One region of the Streptomyces sp. NBC_00459 genome, then DNA from elsewhere that is predicted to be linked to it. Evidence: riboswitches for the same ligand, from Rfam matches in the RefSeq annotation. Region 1 holds a riboswitch; each other region holds the start of a gene.
What was found. A riboswitch is a leader RNA that binds a small molecule or an ion and turns the genes downstream of it on or off. The one in region 1 is predicted to bind cyclic di-AMP.
Positions count from the first base shown of each region.

Region 2: another riboswitch for cyclic di-AMP. It lies ahead of OHN74_RS32605 (M23 family metallopeptidase); the one in region 1 lies ahead of OHN74_RS26075 (transglycosylase family protein).
Region 3: another riboswitch for cyclic di-AMP. It lies ahead of OHN74_RS36995 (LysM peptidoglycan-binding domain-containing M23 family metallopeptidase); the one in region 1 lies ahead of OHN74_RS26075 (transglycosylase family protein).
Region 4: another riboswitch for cyclic di-AMP. It lies ahead of OHN74_RS27140 (C40 family peptidase); the one in region 1 lies ahead of OHN74_RS26075 (transglycosylase family protein).

Region 1 is NZ_CP107903.1:5,877,487-5,882,513, forward strand. It holds gene OHN74_RS26065 (cytochrome P450 family protein) at 1-1,199, shown strand, start outside; gene OHN74_RS26070 (transglycosylase family protein) at 1,428-2,360, shown strand; cyclic di-AMP (ydaO/yuaA leader) riboswitch at 2,545-2,716, shown strand; gene OHN74_RS26075 (transglycosylase family protein) at 2,720-3,436, shown strand; gene eno (phosphopyruvate hydratase) at 3,806-5,027, shown strand, end outside.
Region 2 is NZ_CP107903.1:7,365,087-7,370,113, forward strand. It holds gene OHN74_RS32595 (M16 family metallopeptidase) at 1-1,223, shown strand, start outside; gene OHN74_RS32600 (M16 family metallopeptidase) at 1,220-2,608, shown strand; cyclic di-AMP (ydaO/yuaA leader) riboswitch at 2,823-2,990, shown strand; gene OHN74_RS32605 (M23 family metallopeptidase) at 3,004-3,777, shown strand; gene OHN74_RS32610 (GntR family transcriptional regulator) at 3,966-4,661, shown strand; gene OHN74_RS32615 (HPr family phosphocarrier protein) at 4,834-5,027, opposite strand, start outside.
Region 3 is NZ_CP107903.1:8,391,175-8,396,201, forward strand. It holds gene OHN74_RS36990 (alpha-galactosidase) at 93-2,186, shown strand; cyclic di-AMP (ydaO/yuaA leader) riboswitch at 2,490-2,649, shown strand; gene OHN74_RS36995 (LysM peptidoglycan-binding domain-containing M23 family metallopeptidase) at 2,653-3,639, shown strand; gene OHN74_RS37000 (SGNH/GDSL hydrolase family protein) at 3,859-4,644, shown strand; gene OHN74_RS37005 (TetR/AcrR family transcriptional regulator) at 4,738-5,027, opposite strand, start outside.
Region 4 is NZ_CP107903.1:6,131,846-6,136,872, reverse strand. It holds gene pcrA (DNA helicase PcrA) at 1-1,037, opposite strand, end outside; cyclic di-AMP (ydaO/yuaA leader) riboswitch at 1,332-1,507, shown strand; gene OHN74_RS27140 (C40 family peptidase) at 1,516-2,709, shown strand; gene OHN74_RS27135 (hypothetical protein) at 2,728-3,081, opposite strand; gene OHN74_RS27130 (C40 family peptidase) at 3,558-4,676, shown strand; gene OHN74_RS27125 (response regulator transcription factor) at 4,689-5,027, opposite strand, start outside.

The sequences.
Region 1 (5,027 bases):
CCGTGCACCGGACCAAGTTGCCCAGCGGCGTGGAGGCCTGGCTCGTCACCCGTTACGTCGATGCCAAGCAGGCCCTCGCCGACCCCCGGCTCTCCAAGAACCCCGCGCATCACGACGAGCCCGCGCACGCCAAGGGCAAGACCGGTATCCCCGGGGAGCGCAAGGCCGAGTTGATGACGCATCTGCTCAACATCGATCCGCCGGACCACACCAGGCTGCGGCGGCTCGTCGCCAAGGCGTTCACTCCGCGACGGGTCGCCGAGTTCGCGCCCCGGGTGCAGGAACTCACCGACGATCTCATCGACCGGTTCGCGGCGAACGGCTCCGCCGATCTCATCCACGACTTCGCCTTCCCACTGCCCATCTACGCGATCTGCGATCTGCTGGGCGTACCCCGTGAGGACCAGGACGACTTCAGGGACTGGGCCGGGATGATGATCCGGCACGGAGGAGGGCCCCGGGGCGGGGTCGCCCGGTCCGTCAAGAAGATGCGGGGCTATCTCGCCGAGCTGATCCACCGCAAGCGCGAGGCGCTGTCCGACGTCCCCGAACCCGGCGAGGACCTCATCTCCGGGCTCATCCGCGCCTCCGACCACGGCGAGCACCTCACCGAGAACGAGGCCGCCGCCATGGCCTTCATCCTCCTGTTCGCTGGTTTTGAGACCACAGTGAACTTGATCGGCAATGGGGTCTACGCCCTGCTCACCCACCCCGAGCAGCGCGCCCGCCTCCAGGCCTCCCTCGCCGTCGAGGACTCCTCCCTCCTCGAAACCGGCATCGAGGAACTCCTCCGCTACGACGGCCCCGTTGAGCTGGCCACCTGGCGCTTCGCCACCCGGCCGCTCAGCATCGGCGGACAGGACATCGGGGCCGGCGACCCCGTCCTGGTCGTCCTCGCCGCCGCCGACCGGGACCCGGCGCGGTTCGCCGACCCCGACACCCTCGATCTCGGCCGCCGGGACAACCAGCACCTCGGATACGGCCATGGCATCCACTACTGCCTCGGCGCCCCGCTCGCCCGACTGGAGGGGCGCAGCGCGCTGGCCACCCTCCTCACGCGTCTCCCTGACCTGCAACTCGGCGCGGACCCGGCCGAGTTGAGGTGGCGGGGTGGGCTCATCATGCGAGGACTGCGTACCCTGCCCGTCGAGTTCACGCCGGTTCGCGGAACCGGGCGCGCGGCGCCGGAGGGGTCGTAGGAGTTCGCGAGAAGGTGACACTCCCTCAACAATGTGATCTTCACGTGATCTGTGCGGCATTAACTTGTGACAAGTGATCGCCTGTCGATACGTTCGTGCACCAGTGCGATGCCTTGCATCATCTGTCGCACCGCTCCTCGCTGTCTCGTGAAAGGCAATCGCATGCTCTCCGGGAACGGTCGTCACCGTCGCCCCCGTCAGGCCCCGGCTCTGCTTGTCTCGGCCGGCGTGGCAGGCTCCGCCATCGCGATTCCGCTGCTCGGCGCGACCGGGGCCAGTGCGGCCAGCGGTACCACCTGGGACCGGGTCGCGGAGTGCGAGAGCGGCGGTTCCTGGAGTGCCGACCCCGGCAACGGGTTCTACGGCGGGCTCCAGTTGACCCAGGCGGACTGGGAGAAGTACGGCGGCCTCGCGTATGCCACGAGCGCCGACCAGGCCAGCCGCTCGCAGCAGATCGCCGTCGGCGAGAAGATCCTCGCCGACCAGGGCGCGGGGGCCTGGGAGGCCTGTGCGCTGCTGTCCGGGCTCGGCAAGGACACCGGATCGGCCGGTGTCGACACCGGTGTGGCCGAGGGTGACACCTCGGAATCGACCGCGGGTTCGGGCTTGGGTCTGGGTCTGGGCCTGGGGTCGGGGTCGGACTCCTCTTCCTCCTCCTCGGCTTCGGAGTCGCCCACGCCCTCGGCATCTCCCTCCACCGGCTCCCCGGCCTCGCCCGGGGCCTCCGACTCGTCGCCGTCCCCCACGCCGTCCGCCGGGGCGACGACGGGCTCTGCCGACCCCACCGACCCCGCCGGGTCGGTCACCTCGCCGTCCCCTTCCTCCTCGTCGCCCGGTGCGGGTGACGTGAAGGAGGGCGACAGTTCACCCACAGATTCCGTAGTAGGTGGAGAGCGGGGCAACTCCGGGCAGAGTGCGGCAAAAGGGGTCGATGCGACCGAAGGTGAGGCCTCCGTCGGTACCGGCCGGCACCGCGGCAAGGCCGAGGGCTCGTACGCCGGCGGCATCGGGGGTGTCCTCTGGGGTGTCACCGACTCCCTCGACCTCGCCGGCGGGCAGTCCGCGGATCCCGCCGGGACCGAGTCCTTCCTTGACGCGGACTCGGGCCTCATCCTTCCCGGTCAGACCCTTGCGGTAGGTAGCGAACCCGGGCAAAACTAACCGGAGTTCACGTCCTGGTTTCGCGCTGAATGTCCTTTATCAATGCGGTGAGACAAAGGTCTCAGAAGCCCTGATCGTCTTTGTATTTCAGAGGATCAGCTGTTTACGGTCGTCATCGCCCGCCACAGTGGGCCCCGCCGGTCGCAACGCCGAATCCTGCCAACGGCCGTACGGGAACAGTCGTCGCTATCAAGCGCCGTAGGCAGGAGCGGGGGACCCAAGGTAAGTGCCGCACCGGGCAGTTGTCCGGAGCGGCTTGGGGTGAAGCCGTACGCCGCCCGAGAGGGACGTACGGCCGGGCAACTCAACCGGCCCGAACCCGACAGCTCACCTCGCAGGCGTCGGTGAGGGGATCACGCATGCTGTTTACCGGTAAGGGCAAGCACCGCCGTCCGTCCAAGGCCACCCGGGTCGTCGCCATCGCCGGTGTCACCGGCGCCGCGGTCGCCGCTCCGCTTCTGGCGGCCGGCTCCGCCTCTGCCGCCACTTCCGCCGAGTGGGACACGGTCGCCCAGTGCGAGTCCGGCGGCAACTGGTCCATCAACACCGGCAACGGCTACTACGGCGGCCTCCAGTTCTCCGCCTCGACCTGGGCCGCGTACGGCGGCTCGGCGTACGCCTCCACCGCCGACCAGGCCTCCAAGTCCCAGCAGATCACCATCGCCGAGAAGGTCCTCGCGGGCCAGGGCAAGGGTGCCTGGCCGGTCTGCGGTGTGGGCCTGTCCAACGCCTCCTACGGCGGCGGCTCCAGCGACAGCTCGTCCAGCGGTTCCAGCAGCTCGGGCAACTCCAGCAGCTCCAGCGGCTCCGGCGAGACCTCCACCCGCTCCACCGACAACCAGCAGGCCTCCCGTTCGCAGGAGCGGCCGGCCGCGAAGAAGACCGTCACCACCCCGACCGGCAAGAAGGTCAAGAAGGGCGACGGCGAGTACAAGGTCGTCAAGGGCGACAGCCTGAGCGCCATCGCCGAGGCGCACGACGTCAAGGGCGGCTGGCAGAAGCTCTTCCAGCTGAACAAGGACATCATCGACGACGCCGACTTCATCTTCCCGGGCCAGCAGCTGCACCTCAGCTGACGCGGCTGTACCGCGGCTGACCCCGGTCACCGGCGGGCCGGAACCTCCCCCAGACCCCGGCCGGCTCGTAGGTGAACCACAGGGCCCTCACATCCGTGCCTTCCATAGTGGAGGCCTCGCGAGGGCCACCCCCGTCCCCCACGGGCTCCCCGCTTCGGTGCGTCTTCCCCCGTACGCACCGGAGCGGGGCTTTTTGTTCCCTGGGGGAACAATGTTTACCCTGGGTTCCGTTCATGTTCCGTCCATGGGGTGGTCGGACGGCTGGCCGATCCCCCGGAGCCGGTTAGGCTCATCATCGCGGAGCCGCCGCGGCCCCGTACCCGCGAGGCCCAGCAGCCCCGCGTACCCGCGTCACATCCCATGAAGGAGATGCTCGTGCCGTCCATCGACGTCGTCGTAGCCCGGGAAATCCTCGACTCGCGAGGCAACCCCACCGTCGAGGTCGAGGTCGGCCTCGATGACGGCAGCACCGGTCGTGCCGCCGTCCCGTCCGGCGCCTCCACCGGAGCCTTCGAGGCCATCGAACTGCGCGACGGTGACCCCAACCGCTACCTCGGCAAGGGTGTCGAGAAGGCCGTCCTCGCCGTCATCGAGCAGATCGGCCCGGAGCTCGTCGGCTACGACGCCACCGAGCAGCGCCTGATCGACCAGGCCATGTTCGACCTGGACGCCACCGACAACAAGGGCTCCCTCGGCGCCAACGCCATCCTCGGCGTCTCCCTCGCCGTCGCCCACGCCGCCTCCGAGGCCAGCGACCTGCCCCTCTTCCGCTACCTCGGCGGCCCGAACGCGCACCTGCTGCCCGTTCCGATGATGAACATCCTCAACGGTGGCTCCCACGCGGACTCCAACGTCGACATCCAGGAGTTCATGATCGCCCCGATCGGCGCGGAGTCCTTCTCCGAGGCGCTGCGCTGGGGCGCGGAGATCTACCACACCCTCAAGAAGGTGCTGAAGACCAAGGGCCTGTCCACCGGTCTCGGCGACGAGGGCGGCTTCGCCCCGAACCTGGAGTCCAACCGCGCCGCCCTCGACCTCATCATCGAGGCCATCAAGCAGGCCGGTTACGTCCCCGGTGAGCAGATCGGGCTCGCGCTCGACGTCGCCGCGTCCGAGTTCTACAAGGACGGCAAGTACGAGTTCGAGGGCAAGTCCCGCACGGCCGCCGAGATGACCGAGTACTACGAGGAGCTCGTCTCCGCGTACCCGCTCATCTCCATCGAGGACCCGCTGTACGAGGACGACTGGGCCGGCTGGAAGACCATCACCGACAAGCTGGGCGACAAGGTCCAGATCGTCGGCGACGACCTCTTCGTCACCAACCCGGAGCGCCTCGCCCGTGGCATCGAGGAGGGCTCGGCCAACGCCCTGCTCGTCAAGGTCAACCAGATCGGCTCGCTGACCGAGACCCTGGACGCCGTCGAGCTGGCCCAGCGCAACGGCTTCAAGTGCATGATGTCCCACCGCTCCGGCGAGACCGAGGACGTCACCATCGCCGACCTCGCCGTCGCCGTGAACTGCGGCCAGATCAAGACCGGCGCCCCGGCCCGCTCGGACCGCGTCGCCAAGTACAACCAGCTGCTGCGCATCG
Region 2 (5,027 bases), 1.5 Mb from region 1:
CCGGCCTGGCTCACCTCTTCGAGCACCTGATGTTCCAGGGTTCGGGCCAGGTGAAGGGCAACGGCCACTTCGAACTGGTCCAGGGCGCGGGCGGCTCGCTCAACGGCACCACCAGCTTCGAGCGCACCAACTACTTCGAGACCATGCCCACCCACCAACTGGAGCTCGCGCTCTGGCTGGAGGCCGACCGCATGGGCTCGCTGCTCGCGGCCCTCGACGACGAGTCCATGGAGAACCAGCGGGACGTCGTCAAGAACGAGCGCCGACAGCGCTACGACAACGTCCCCTACGGCACGGCGTTCGAGAAGCTGACCGCCCTCGCGTACCCGGAGGGCCACCCCTACCACCACACGCCGATCGGCTCGATGGCCGACCTGGACGCGGCGACGCTGGAGGACGCGCGCGCGTTCTTCCGCACGTACTACGCGCCCAACAACGCCGTCCTGTCGGTCGTCGGGGACATCGACCCCGAGGAGACGCTCGCCTGGGTCGAGAAGTACTTCGGATCCATCGCCGGGCACGACGGCAAGCCCGCGCCGCGCTCAGGCGCCCTCCCCGACGTCATCGGCGAGGAACTGCGCGAGGTCGTCGTGGAGGAGGTCCCCGCGCGCGCGTTGATGGCCGCCTACCGGCTCCCGGAGGACGGCACGCGCGCGTGCGACGCGGCCGACCTGGCGCTCACCGTCCTCGGCGGCGGTGAGTCCTCCCGTCTCTACAACCGGCTCGTACGGCGGGACCGTACGGCGGTGGCGGCCGGCTTCGGCCTGCTGCGGCTGGCCGGAGCGCCCTCCCTGGGATGGCTGGACGTGAAGACCTCCGCGGACGTCGAGGTGCCGGTCATCGAGGCCGCCGTCGACGAGGAGCTCGCCCGGTTCGCCGCGGAGGGCCCCACGGCCGAGGAAATGGAGCGCGCCCAGGCCCAGTTGGAGCGCGAGTGGCTGGACCGGCTCGGTACGGTCGCGGGCCGCGCCGACGAACTGTGCCGTTTCGCGGTGCTGTTCGGCGACCCGCAGCTCGCCCTGACCGCCGTGCAGCGCGTGCTCGACGTGACGGCCGAGGAGGTCCAGCAGGCCGCCAAGGACCGGCTGCGCCCCGACAACCGCGCGGTGCTCGTCTACGAGCCGGTCTCCGGAGAGACCGCCGAGGACGCTGATCCGCCGCAGGACCCCGAGGCCGAGGCCACGATCGAAGCCACCGACACCGACGAGGAGGCGGCCAAGTGACCGAGCTCGCCACGATGGAGTTCCACCCCCAGCCCCAGGCGGGCGAGGCCAGGCCCTGGGCCTTCCCGGCCCCCGGCCGGGGCACGCTCGGCAACGGTCTGACCGTCCTGCGCTGCCACCGCCCCGGCCAGCAGGTCGTCGCCGTCGAGGTACTCGTCGACGCCCCCCTGGAAGCCGAGCCGGCCGGTCTCGACGGAGTGGCCACGATCATGGCCCGGGCCTTCTCCGAAGGCACCGACAAGCACTCCGCCGAGGAGTTCGCCGCCGAGCTGGAGCGCTGCGGCGCCACCCTCGACGCGCACGCCGACCACCCGTGCGTGCGCCTCAGCCTCGAAGTGCCCGTGTCGCGGCTCCCCAAGGCGCTCGGTCTGCTGGCCGACGCCCTCAGGGCGCCCGCGTTCTCGGACAGCGAGATCGAACGGCTGGTGCGCAACCGGCTCGACGAGATCCCGCACGAGACGGCCAACCCGGCCCGTCGCTCCGCCAAGCAGCTGTACAAGGAGCTGTTCCCGGCGGCCTCGCGCATGTCCCGTCCGCGCCAGGGCACCGAGGAGACGGTCGCGAAGATCGACGCGGCCGCCGTACGCGCCTTCTACGAGAGGCACGTCCGGCCCGCCACGGCCACCGCCGTGGTCGTCGGCGACCTCACCGGCGTCGACCTGGACGCGCTGCTCGGTGACACCCTGGGGGCCTGGACGGGCTCGTCGGCCGAGCCGCGGCCCGTGCCGCCGGTGACCGCCGACGACACCGGCCGGGTCGTCATCGTGGACCGCCCCGGCGCCGTGCAGACCCAACTGCTCATCGGCCGCATCGGCGCCGACCGGCACGACCGCGTCTGGGCCGCCCAGGTCCTCGGCACGTACTGCCTCGGCGGCACCCTCACCTCCCGCCTGGACCGTGTCCTGCGCGAGGAGAAGGGCTACACCTACGGTGTGCGGGCGTTCGGCCAGGTCCTGCGCTCGGCTCCGGACGGTACCGGTGCCGCGCTGCTCGCCATCAGCGGCTCCTTCGACACTCCCAACACCGGTCCCGCTCTCGAGGACCTCTGGAAGGTGCTCCGCACCCTCGCGGCGGAAGGGCTCACCGACGCCGAGCGCGATGTCGCGGTGCAGAACCTGGTCGGCGTCGCCCCGCTCAAGTACGAGACCGCGGCGGCCGTGGCGAGCACACTGGCCGACCAGGTCGAGCAGCACCTGCCCGACGACTACCAGGCGACGCTGTACCGGCAGCTCGCCGCGACCGGCACCGTGGAGGCCACCGCGGCGGCCGTGAACGCCTTCCCGGTGGACCGCCTGGTGACGGTCCTCGTCGGCGACGCGGCGACGATCGAGGAGCCTGTCCGGGCCCTCGGTATCGGCGAAGTGACCGTCGTCCCCGCCGAGTAGCGGCACGGCGTACACGAAAGGGGCCCCGGTGCCGAAAGCGTCACCGGGGCCCCTTTGTCCATTTTGATGCGCAAGTTGTCCGTATTGATGGAGAGGTGGACCGTCTGCACTGTGGCATGCGCTACAAAACCCGTGATCGGTTTGTTGATTGAAAGATGTCCCGTTTAGCGTCTGTCCGGCTGTCCGTCATGCACCGAGCCGCAGCCGCGGCACCGGACAGTCATCGCCGAGTCCCCGTACGGCGCGAGCCAGGGGAGCCGGGGACCCACCATGTGCAGTCCCTGGGGTGAATCGGATGCCCGCGCGTGCCGCGAGGGTGTCCGTAGGAGACCTTCCTGCTCCGAACCCGTCAGCTAACCCGGTAGGCGAGAAGGAAGGAAAGGACCCACAACTACATGGCGTTCACCCGCGCCACCGGGAAGCACCGTCGTCCCAGCCGCCCCAGCCTTGTCACCCGTACGACCGTCCGAGCAGCCGGCGTGGCCGCCCTCGCGACCACCGGCGTCGTCGGCTCCCTCGCCGCTCCGGCGCTCGCCGCGGAGTCCACCGTCGAGCAGACCGGCCTCACCCCGGTGATCTCCATCGGCGAGTCGCTCGCCGAACAGATCGACGCGCAGGCCGCCGCCCAGGAACAGGCCGCCGAGAAGGCCGCCGCCGAGAAGCGGGCCGAGGCCGCCGCGCGCAAGGAGGCGGAGGAGCGGGTCAAGGAGGCACGCGAGGCGAAGGCCCGCGCCGCTCGCGAGGCCGAGCGCAAGCGCCTCACCAGCTATGTCGCCCCGATCGCCGGCTCGTACATCTCCACGGGCTACAAGACCGGCGGCGCCATCTGGTCCTCCGGCAGCCACACCGGCGTCGACTTCCATGCGGCGTCCGGCACCACCGTCCAAGCGGTTGGCTCCGGCACCGTCGTCGAGGCCGGTTGGGGCGGGTCCTACGGCAACAACATCGTGATCAAGATGATTGATGGTACGTACACTCAGTACGGTCATCTGTCGTCCATCAACGTCTCCGTCGGTCAGACGGTCACCCCGGGTCAGCAGATAGGCCTCTCCGGAGCCACCGGCAACGTCACCGGTGCGCATCTCCACTTCGAGGCACGCACGACCCCGGAGTACGGCTCGGACATCAACCCTGTCGCCTACCTCCGCTCGCACGGCGTGAACGTCTGACGACCCCGCGCACCACTTGTCGTGGCCCCGGCTCACCGAGCCGGGGCTTTCGGCGTTTCACAGGGGTGTGTGTCCAAAAAATATCCATCGATTCCGGCCTGCCGTCGGAAATTCCGGTTCTCTGCAATAGAGTCACTCAACACACGTCAATCGTCGACGTTTCACGGGGATTAAAGCGGAGGTCGGACATGCGTATTCCGGCGCACTCGGTATGCACGGCGATCCGGGACGACATCGTCGCCGGTGTCTACGAGCGCGGCAGCCGGCTCACCGAGGAACTGCTCGCGCGCCGGTACGGCGTCTCGCGCGTCCCCGTCCGCGAGGCCCTGCGCACGCTGGAGGCCGAGGGCTTCGTGGTGACCCGGCGGCACGCGGGCGCGTGCGTGGCCGAGCCCACCGAGCAGGAGGCCTCCGACCTGCTGGAGATGCGCATGCTCCTGGAGCCGCTGGGCGCCTCCCGGGCCGCCCAGCGGCGCACCGAGGCCCACCTCAAGGTGCTGCGCGGCCTGGTCCGGCTGGGGCAGGAGCGGGCCAGGCGGGGGAACAGCGAGGATCTGCGCTCCCTGGGGGGCTGGTTCCACGAGACGCTCGCCCAGGCTTCCGGAAGCCACGCCCTGACCTCGACGCTCACCCAGCTCCGGCACAAGATCGCCTGGATGTACGCGGTGGAGGCGCCGGCCAGTCCCGTCGACTCCTGGGCGGAGCACGGGGCGATCGTGGACGCGGTGGCGCGCGGTGACGGTGAGCGGGCGCGGGCGATCACGGCGCTGCACACCGAGCGGGCGACCGTCGTGCACCGACTTCGATTTCCGGGCGCCGGGGAGCGGCCGGATCGTGTGAGGACTTCGCAACATCCCGTAAACATGACGGGCCTGCGTCATTAACACGGGCGCCGTATACAAAGAGGGTTGAATTCGCGGGGGATTATTTCTGCTGCCTGCGATCGGGAATTACGAAGGGCCCGCCCGATATTCGGGCGGGCCCTTCGTCGTGTGCGGATGATGCTTTTGCGGTGGCATCTGCCGCCACCGTCGATCGAGGACCCTTCAGGCTTCCTCAGACGGTCTCGGGAAGTTCCTCGAGCCCCTCGGCCACCAGCTTCGCCAGGCGGTCGAGCGCGGCTTCGGCGCCCTCCGCCTCGGAGGCGAGGACGATCTCCTCGCCGCCCTGGGCGCCCAGGCCGAGGACCGCCAGCATGGAGGCCGCGTTGACGGGATTGCCGTCGGCCTTGGCGATCGTCATGGGGACGC
Region 3 (5,027 bases), 2.5 Mb from region 1:
GCCAAGGAGTTTTCCACAGGCGTTGCCGTCCGGGGCCGTGGCGCTGATGATGTTGATGCTTGAGCGTGCCTGTTCGGATCTGTGGGGACATGATGCTGGAAATTGCCGGAACCGGTCGTACGTGGCTCCTTTCGGGGCCCACCAGCAGTTACGCCGTCCATCTCACCGAGGACGACGAACTGCTGCATCTGCACTGGGGCCCGCGGATCGCCCTCGCCGACGCGGAGGCGCTCGCCGTCCGTCCACTGCCGGACTACTGGCCCTTCGAGGCTCCGCTCGACGGTCACGAGGAGTACCCGGTCGAGGGCGGCCCCCGCTTCGTCCGGCCCGCGCTGTCCGTGCGGACCGACGAGCGCCGGGGCACCGAGTGGCGCTTCGAGGTGTACGAGACCGAGGCCGGCGACGAGGGTGACGAACTGCGGCTGCGGTTCCGTGACGGAGGGCTGGCGATCACGCTCCACTACCGGATGCGCCACGACGTGGTGGAGCGCTGGGTGACCCTCGCCCATGAAGGATCCGACGGGACCGACCCGCTGGAGCTGCTCCGCGCGGACTCCGCCACCTGGACGCTCCCCGAGCGCGACGGCTGGCGTCTCTCCCAGCTCCATGGTCGCTGGGCCGCCGAGTCCCGGCTCGTGAAGACGGACCTCACCTACGGTGAGAAGGTCATCGGCAGCCGTCGCGGCCACACCGGGCACCAGCACCTGCCCTGGGTGGCGCTCGACACCGACGCGACCGAGGAGCACGGCGAGGTGTACGCGTGTGCGCTCGGCTGGTCCGGGTCGTGGCGGATCGCCGTCGCCCAGCTGCCCGACGCGCGCGTACAGATCACCGGCGGCGCCGGATACGACGACTCGGGCCTGCTGCGCCTGGCGGCGGGCGAGTCCTTCGTCACGCCCGTCTTCGCGGGGCTGTGGACCGACGCCGGACACGGTGGGGCGAGCCGGGCGTGGCACGCGTACCAGCGCGCGTTCGTCGTCCCGGACGCGGACCGGGACCGGCCCGTGCTCTACAACTCCTGGGAGGCCACGGAGTTCGACATCTCCGAGGAGCAGCAGGGGACGCTGGCCCGGCGGGCCGCCGCGATCGGTGTCGAGCTGTTCGTCGTGGACGACGGCTGGTTCGGGGCCCGCACCAGCGACCGGGCCGGCCTCGGCGACTGGACGCCCAACCCGGACCGCTTCCCGGCGGGCCTGAAGCCGCTCGCCGAGTACGTGCACGCTCTGGGGATGCAGTTCGGCATCTGGGTCGAGCCGGAGATGGTCAACCCGGACAGTGACCTGTACCGCGCGCACCCCGACTGGGTGCAGTTCCAGCCGGGCCGAAAGCGGACGGAGTTCCGCAATCAGCTCGTGCTGAACCTAGCGCGTGAGGATGTCCGCGAGTACCTCTGGGAGCAGCTCGACGGGATGCTCTCCAGTGCCCCGATCGACTACGTGAAGTGGGACTTCAACCGCTGCTTCACGGACGCGGGCTGGCCCGGCGAGGACTACCCGCAGCGGCTCTGGGTCGACCATGTGCACGGGCTGTACGCGCTGCTGGACCGGCTGCGGGCGGCCCATCCGAACGTCGCCTTCGAGTCCTGCTCGGGCGGCGGCGGCCGGATCGACCTCGGTGTCCTCGCCCGTACGGACCAGGTGTGGACCTCCGACAACACCGACCCGCTGGACCGCCTCGCCATCCAGGAGGGCTTCAGCCAGATCCATCCGGCGCGCGTCATGGCCGCCTGGGTCACGGACAGCCCGAACACCCAGCTCAACGGCCGGGTCAGCTCATTGCGGTTCCGCTTCGTGAGCGCGATGGCCGGGGTGCTCGGTGTCGGCGGTGACCTCACGACGTGGACGGAGGAGGAGCTGGCCGAGGCCGGGGAGTGGGTGGGGCTCTACAAGGAGATCCGGCCCGTCGTGCAGCGTGGCGACCTCTACCGGCTGCGGCGGCCGGCCGGCGGGCTGAGTGGGGTGCAGTACGTGCTCGGCGACGAGAGCGTCGTCCTCGCCTGGCTCCAGGCGCAGCACTACGGCGAGCCGGTACCGGCGCTGCGGTTGCGCGGACTTGACCCGTCGGCGACGTACGAATGCCCTGAAACGGGCGAAATCCATCGAGGTGCCGTACTCCTGCATCGTGGTCTCCGGACCGGACTCAAAGGTGACCTGGATGCGGCAGTTTTCCGACTACGTCGCATCTGATGCTTCTGTCCGTTATGGCGCCTTCATTCCAACTCGCTGGGAAATGATGGTTGCTGTGAATCGAGTGCGTGAGCAGCGTCATATTCGTGACCGTGAGTCGCCGTCATGTTCACGTAATTTCGGTGTGTTTCAAGGGAGTTCCAAGGGTTGAAGGATCCGGAATTCACGGACAGTGACCGGTGATTCTGGGGAGGATCACAGGAAATCCGTACACAGGGAACTTGAGGCTTGTTCCGGTGCGTCCTGGTCGCTTACGTTCGCCACCAATCCGGACGGACGCCCAATCCTGCCGCCGCCCGGAGCCCGCATCTAACACCCGAAAACGGCAGGAGCGGGGGACCCACAGGTAGTACGCCTGTTCCGGTCTCTGGAACAGGCTCGGGGTTAAGTCACGTTCAGGCGTGGCCGGACATCTCCAGTCCGCACCCGACAGCTCACCCCGCAGGCGACGGAGAAGGAATTCGCCATGCCCGCGAAGGGTAAGCACCGCCGTCCGAAGTCCCAGCGATTCACCCGCTCGATAGCCGTCGCCGGAACCGGCGGAGCCGCTCTCGCCCTGCCGTTGCTGGGAGCCACCGGCGCCCACGCGGCCACGGCGGAGTCCGCGACCCAGTCGGTGTCCTCGCTTTCGGAATCCGCCAAATCCGTAGCCGTCGATTCCGTTTCCGCGAAGTCGGAAAAGGCGGCAAAGGCCGCCGCGTCCGCTCCCTCCGCCGCCAAGAAGGCGAGCGTCAGGACCTACTCGGTCCAGGCCGGCGACTACCTCTCGAAGATCGCCCAGCAGGAGAGCGTCAGCGGTGGCTGGCAGAAGCTCTACTCGGACAACCGCACCGCCATCGGCGCCGATCCGAGCCTTATCCACCCCGGTCTGAAGCTGACGATCGGCAAGAAGGCCGCGTCGACCTCGTCGCCTTCCTCGTCCTCCTCCGCGAAGTCGTCGTCCTCTTCGAAGTCCACGCAGACGGAGAGCTCCGAGCCGGTCGCCGAGAGCGCGACGGCCGAGACCTCGGCGACGACCGAGGCGGCCGACACCAGCAGCTCCAGCGGCTTCACCCTCCCCGTGGCCGGTGCCACCATCGGTACCGCCTACCACGTGTCGGGCAGCATGTGGTCCAGCGGTTACCACACGGGCGTCGACTTCGTCGTCCCGACCGGCACCTCCCTCAAGGCCGTCGGTGCCGGCACCGTCGTCTCCGCCGGTTGGGGCGGTGCGTACGGCAACCAGGTCGTCATCCAGCTCGCCGACGGCTACTACGCCCAGTACGCCCACCTCTCCCAGCTCTCCGTATCGGCCGGTCAGAGCGTGACGGAGGGTCAGCAGATCGGCCTCTCCGGTGCCACCGGCAACGTGACCGGACCGCACCTGCACTTCGAGATCCGCACCACCCCGGACTACGGCTCCGACGTGGACCCGGTCGCGTACCTCCGCTCGAAGGGCGTCGCCGTCGGCTGACGCGCGCACGCTCCGCAGAACACGGACCGATGGCCGGACCCCGATCCCGGGATCCGGCCATCGGCCTGTCTCGCGGTGTTCCGTTATTCCGGGTTGACCAACACTTGACGAGTGGCCTATCTCACCGCGAGTCAACCCCTTCCTACGGTCGCGTAGCTCACATCGGAAGGTGAATCATGGGCCGATGTGGCAGACGATTCGAAGAATGACAGCAGAGCAGTGATCGGGTCGTACGTGGCGGTGGGGGACAGCTTCACCGAGGGCGTCGGCGACCCCGGCCCGGACGGGGCGTTCGTCGGCTGGGCCGACCGGTTCGCGGTGCTGCTCGCGGACCGGCGTCCCGAGGGCGACTTCGACTACACGAACCTCGCGGTACGCGGGAAGCTGCTCGACCACATCGTGGCCGAGCAGCTTCCGCGCGCCAGGGAACAGGCGCCGGACCTCGTCTCCTTCTGCGCGGGCGGCAACGACATCATCCGGCCCGGCAGCGACCCGGACGAGGTGGCGGAGCGCTTCGAGCGAGCGGTGATCGGCCTCACCTCGGCGGTCGGCACGGTCATGGTGACGACCGGCTTCGACACCCGCAACGTCCCGGTGCTGAAGCACATGCGCGGCAAGATCGCCACGTACAACGGGCATCTGCGGGCCATCGCCGACCGGTACGGCTGTCCCGTGCTCGACCTGTGGTCCCTGAAGACCATCCAGGACCGCAGGGCCTGGGACGGCGACCGGCTGCATCTGTCGCCGGAGGGACACACGCGGGTGGCGCTGCGCGCGGGACAGGTCCTCGGTCTGGAGATCCCGGCCGACCCGGACCAGCCCTGGCCCCCGTTGCCTCCGCGAGGAGCCTTGGAGATCCGCCGCGACAACGTCCACTGGGCCCGCGAGTACCTGGTCCCGTGGATCGGCCGACGCCTGCGCGGCGAGTCGTCGGGCGACCATGTGACGGCGAAGGGGAGCCTGTCGCCGGTCGACATCAAGAGCCGGATCGACTGGGTCGCGTGAGGGTGTCCAGCGCGTCCGGCGTTCGAGGACGAGGCCGTTCGGGCCGAAGCTGGGGGTCTGGGGGCGGCAGCCCCCAGCAACGCCTGCCCCGACTCACCTGCCGGACGTCAACGCCGCCTGTTCCAACCCCAGTTCCCCGGCCAGCGCAGCGTCCACCCACTGCTCGGCCCGCGCCCGCGGCACCCCGTCGTACGCCGTCATCTGGACGGCCAGCCCGTCCAGCAGCGCCGTGAGCCGCAGTGCCGTGGCCGCGGGGTCGGGGCACTCGAACTCGCCCGCGGCCACCCCCTCCGCGACGACCTCGGTGATCGCGGCCTTCCAGCGCCGGTCCAGGTCGCCGGCGACCTCCCGCAGCGCGGGGTCGCGCAGGGACACCGCCCACC
Region 4 (5,027 bases), 250 kb from region 1:
ATGTTGCGGATCGTCGCGCCCCGGAAGGCGTAGATCGACTGGTCGGCGTCACCCACCACGCACAGCTCGGCGGGAGGCAGGTCGTACTCGCTGGGCGGTACGTCAGCGTCGTCGCCCGTGTGTTCGGTGGTGCCGACGAGCTCCCGTACGAGCGCGTACTGGGCGTGGTTGGTGTCCTGGTACTCGTCGACGAGGACGTGCCGGAAGCGGCGGCGGTAGTGCTCGGCGACATCCGGGAAGGCGCGCAGCAGGTTGACCGTCGTCATGATCAGGTCGTCGAAGTCGAGCGCGTTGGCCTCACGCAGCCGCGACTGGTACATCGCGTACGCCTGGGCGAGGGTCTTCTCGAAACCGTCGCTCGCCTGGGCGGCGAAGTCCTCCTCGTCGATCAGCTCGTTCTTCAGGTTGGAGATCTTCGCGCTGAAGGACTTGGGCGGGAAGCGCTTGGGGTCCACGTCCAGATCACGGCAGACGAGCGCCATCAGCCGCTTGCTGTCGGCCGCGTCGTAGATGGAGAAGGAGGAGGTGAAGCCGAGTCTCTTGCTCTCCCGCCGCAGGATCCGCACGCACGCGCTGTGGAACGTCATCACCCACATCGCGTTCGCGCGCGGACCGACGAGGTGCTCCACGCGCTCCTTCATCTCCCCGGCGGCCTTGTTGGTGAAGGTGATCGCGAGGATCTGGCCGGGGTGGACGCCCCGCTCGCCGAGCAGGTACGCGATGCGGTGCGTGAGCACACGTGTCTTGCCGGAGCCGGCGCCCGCCACGATGAGCAGAGGGGTGTCGGCGTGCACGACGGCCGCGCGCTGGTTCTCGTTCAGCCCTTCCAGGAGCGCGGCCGGGTCCACCACCGGGCGTGGGGCGCCGTCGCGGTAGTACGCGTCCCGGTCCGGCGGCGCGTCGAAATTCCCGCCGAACAGGTCGTCCGGAACGGACTCCGGCACATGCTCGTCCTCGGGCGGCGGCGGGGGTTCCTCCTCGCGGGCCCGAGGGCCCTGGAGGTCCGCCAGGAAGCTGTCGTCAAAGAGGCTGCTCATCGCTCTCCGAGTCTAGGCGCCCCCACTGACAACCCGCCGCCACCCCGAAAACATCCCCCTGCTTTCCGAACCGGACGACCAGATCTCACGGTCGGCGGAGCCAAAACGGGATGCAATCAGCAATTCACCAACAAGCACCACAGAGCATTCCCGATTAACTGCACAGAGCCATGTTTAGGACTGAGGTCACAAATACGTATCGGGCATAGCGGTCATCAACCTTCACAGGAGCCACACCTGTTGGTTAGCGTGCCGTAAGGCCGCTCGACCCTCACCGGCGAACATCGCCGGGCCGCACGGCCTCCGCCGAGTCCGATCGTGCCGCCCTTGCGCGGCAGGAGCCGGGGACCCACCGAAATCCTGGGGTGAATCGGTCCGACTGCCGTCCAGGGCAAGGACCGTAGGGCAACCCTTCCGAACCACCCGCCCGAACCCGACAGCTAACCCGGTAGGCGGAACGTGGAAGGAGTCGCCTCCCTTGGCGTCGTCGCACCGCAAGTCGCGTCCTACGGGAACGCGCGTAGCAGGCATACGGACCCCCGCCTTCGCCACGGCGGCCCTGACCGCTTCCGTAGCCCTGCTGACCCAGACCGCCGACGCCGCGCCCGCGGAGCCCACCACGCCCTCGGCCGACGACCGGCCGAGCATGGAGGAGGTCGAGGCGGAGGTCGACGACCTCTACCACAAGGCCGAGTCGGCCGCCGACGTGTACAACGCCGCCAAGGAGAAGGCCGCCAAGCAGCAGGCCCGCGCCGACGCCCTGATGGACGACGTGGCCCAGCGCACCCAGAAGCTCAACGACGCGCGCGCGGAGCTGGGTTCCTTCGCCGCGGCCCAGTACCGCACCGGATCCGCCGCGCCCGACACGACGGCGACGTTCCTGCTCGCGGACGACCCGCAGGACTACTTCGACCAGAACCAGCTGATGGAACGCCTGACCGCCCGCCAGAAGGACGCTGTCGACGACTACATCACGCAGCAGGCCGAGGCCACGCAGAAGCGCCAGGAGGCCACCGCGAGCCTCGAATCGCTCACGGAGTCCCAGGACGAGCTGCAGACGACCAAGACCGCCGTCCAGACGAAGCTCGCGCAGGCCCGCCGGCTGCTCTCCCGCCTCACCGCCGAGGAGAAGCTACGACTCGCGGCGATCGAACGGGCGAAGCAGGCGCAGGCCCGCCGCCAGGCGCAGGAACTCGCCCAGCAGCAACAGGCGGCGGAGCAGCAGCGCCGGCAGGAAGCGGCGGCGGCGCAGCAGTCGACGGGCGGCACCACCCCGGACACGTCGACGGCAACGGCCCCCGACTCCTCGTACGCCACCAAGGCCGAGAAGACCCTCGCCTTCGCACGTGCACAGGTCGGCAAGCCCTACGTCTGGGGCGCGACCGGCCCGGACTCGTACGACTGCTCAAGCCTCACCCAGGCCGCGTGGCGGGCCGCCGGAGTCACCCTCCCGCGCACCACCTACGACCAGGTGAACGCCGGCACGACGGTCTCCCTCTCCGACATCCAACCCGGTGACCTGGTCTTCTTCTACGACGACATCAGCCACGTCGGCCTGTACATCGGCAACGGCATGATGATCCACGCCCCCAAGCCGGGTGCGTACGTCCGTGAGGAATCGATCTTCTACGACGGCGAGTCGACGATCCACAGTGTGGTGCGCCCGGCCTGACGCACTGCGGGCCGGAGGTCAGGTCCAGAGCACGGCGATGAAGATGTTCGCCGTGGTGAACAGACCCACCAGGCCGAACAGCCGCTTGTCCACGGTCTCGTCGTCCCGCTTCACATAGACGAGACCGAGGATCACGATCAGCAGGGCCAGCTTCACGCCGATCTTGATGTTGTCGACCGGCTGGTCGTCGGCCTGGTTGAGGCCCACCAGGGCGACACCGGTGACCAGCATGGTGAACGCGCCGTGCAGCATCGCGGGCACGAAGCGGGCCGTGCCCTGCCCCATGGCCTTCAGCTGGGTGAGAAACCCGCCCAGGAGCGAGGCGATGCCGATGATGTGCAGTCCGACGAAGAGATGGATGAGTACGCCCATGAGCCCGGAGCCTAGTCAGCGGCGCCCGCGCCGTACGACACCGGGCCGGGCGTACGGCGTCCGCAAGGCATGTGCGTGGCAGCGCGAGACCTCGCATATATGCACCCCATAGCACCGTGTCACCCCCACGTGCCCCGTGAACCCCCTCATTGATCAGCCGTCTGCGTGAAGTCGGCGGCGCCGGAACCGGATCACGGTCGCATGCGGTCACCCGGCGGTCGGCTCACGCCAGTTCCGTACATGGCGTTACCCCCACGCCCCACTCAGGTTTAGCGTCCTCCACCAGGTGCCCGGCTCCCCACCGCCGCCCGGGCCAGGGGCGGCAGTCGGACACCACCGCCGAGAAAGTCCGGCGGCGGACCGCTCCCCCTGTGCGAGCCGTCGCCGGACGCGCAACCGCCCTCCTGGGTCCGCTTCCCAGGCAGCCGTCCGGCGGTAGTCGTAGCGGCGGTCGTACGAAAGGACGTGACGCCCCGGTGGCAGCGCACCGCAAGCCCCGACAGCGCTCGCTCAACGGCACTACGGCCCGCACCGCCGCGACGATCGCCCTCGCGGGCGCGGCGACGGCGACCGGCTTCGACGGCATCGGGTACGCCGAGCCACAGCTGACTCCCGCGCAGGTAGAGGCCAAGGTGCACAAGCTGTACGAGGAGGCGGAGGTCGCCACCGAGAAGTACAACGGCTCGAAGGAGAAGGCCGACCGGGCGGAGCAGCGGCTGGGCACCCTGCGGGACGAGGCTGCGCGCAAGGAGGAACGGCTCAACTCTGCGCGGGAGTCGCTGGGTTCGATGGCCGCGGCTCAGTACCGCTCCGGCGGGCTCGACCCCGCGCTGCAACTCGCCCTCTCCGAGGACCCCGACGGCTATCTGGACGGCGCCGCGTTCGCCGAACGGGCCGGCAGCAGACAGGCGTCGGACGTGGCCCGTGTACGCGAGCAGCTGCGGGAGATCGAGCAGCTGCGGGGGGCCGCCCACGTCGAACTGGCCTCCCTCAAGGCTCGCCAGGCCGAGCTGAACCGCCACAAGAAGACCGTGACGGGCAAGCTGGACGAAGCCCGCCAGCTGCTGTCCCGCCTCAACACCGAGGAACGCGCCCGGCTCGCGACGGAGGGCGGCAGCGGCGGCGGAGGCTGGGGCGGTGGGCATGCCTCACGGTCGTCGGGGAGTGCACGGGACGGCCTGGGGGCGCTGGGAGCATCCGGAGCCACCGGCGCGTCCAGCGCTTCCGGAGCGGCCGAGGCCCCCACCTCGCGTGCGGCGGCGGCTGTTTCCTACGCCTACCAGAAGCTGGGCAGCCCTTACGTGTGGGGCGCCACCGGTCCGGACGCCTTCGACTGCTCAGGGCTCATCCAGGCCGCGTACCGCTCCGCGGGCATCTCCCTGCCCCGCACCACCTACGCCCAGATCAACGCCGGCCAGCGTGTCTCACAGTCCGAACTCCTCCCCGGCGACCTGGTGTTCTTCTACTCGGGCATCAGCCATGTGGGCATCTACGTGGGCCGCGGCCAGATGATCCACGCCCCGAACCCCTCGGCGCCGGTACGGGTGGCACCTCTGGACGAGATGCCGTTCGCGGGGGCCACGCGGGTGGTGTGAGGCGGGGCCCGGCTAGACGAGGCGCCGTGCCGTGGCCCACCGCGTCAGCTCGTGCCGGTTCGACAGCTGGAGCTTCCTCAGTACAGCCGACACATGCGACTCCACCGTCTTCACGGAGATGAAGAGCTGCTTGGCGATCTCCTTGTACGCATAACCCCTGGCGATCAGCCGCAGTACCTCTCGCTCGCGCTGGGTGAGGCGGTCGAGGTCCTCGTCCACCGGCGGGGCGTCCGTGGATGCGAACGCGTCCAGGACGAACCCGGCGAGACGCGGCGAGAACACCGCGTCGCCGTCCTGGACACGGAAGACGGAGTCGACGAGGTCCTTGCCGGTGATCGTCTTCGTCACGTA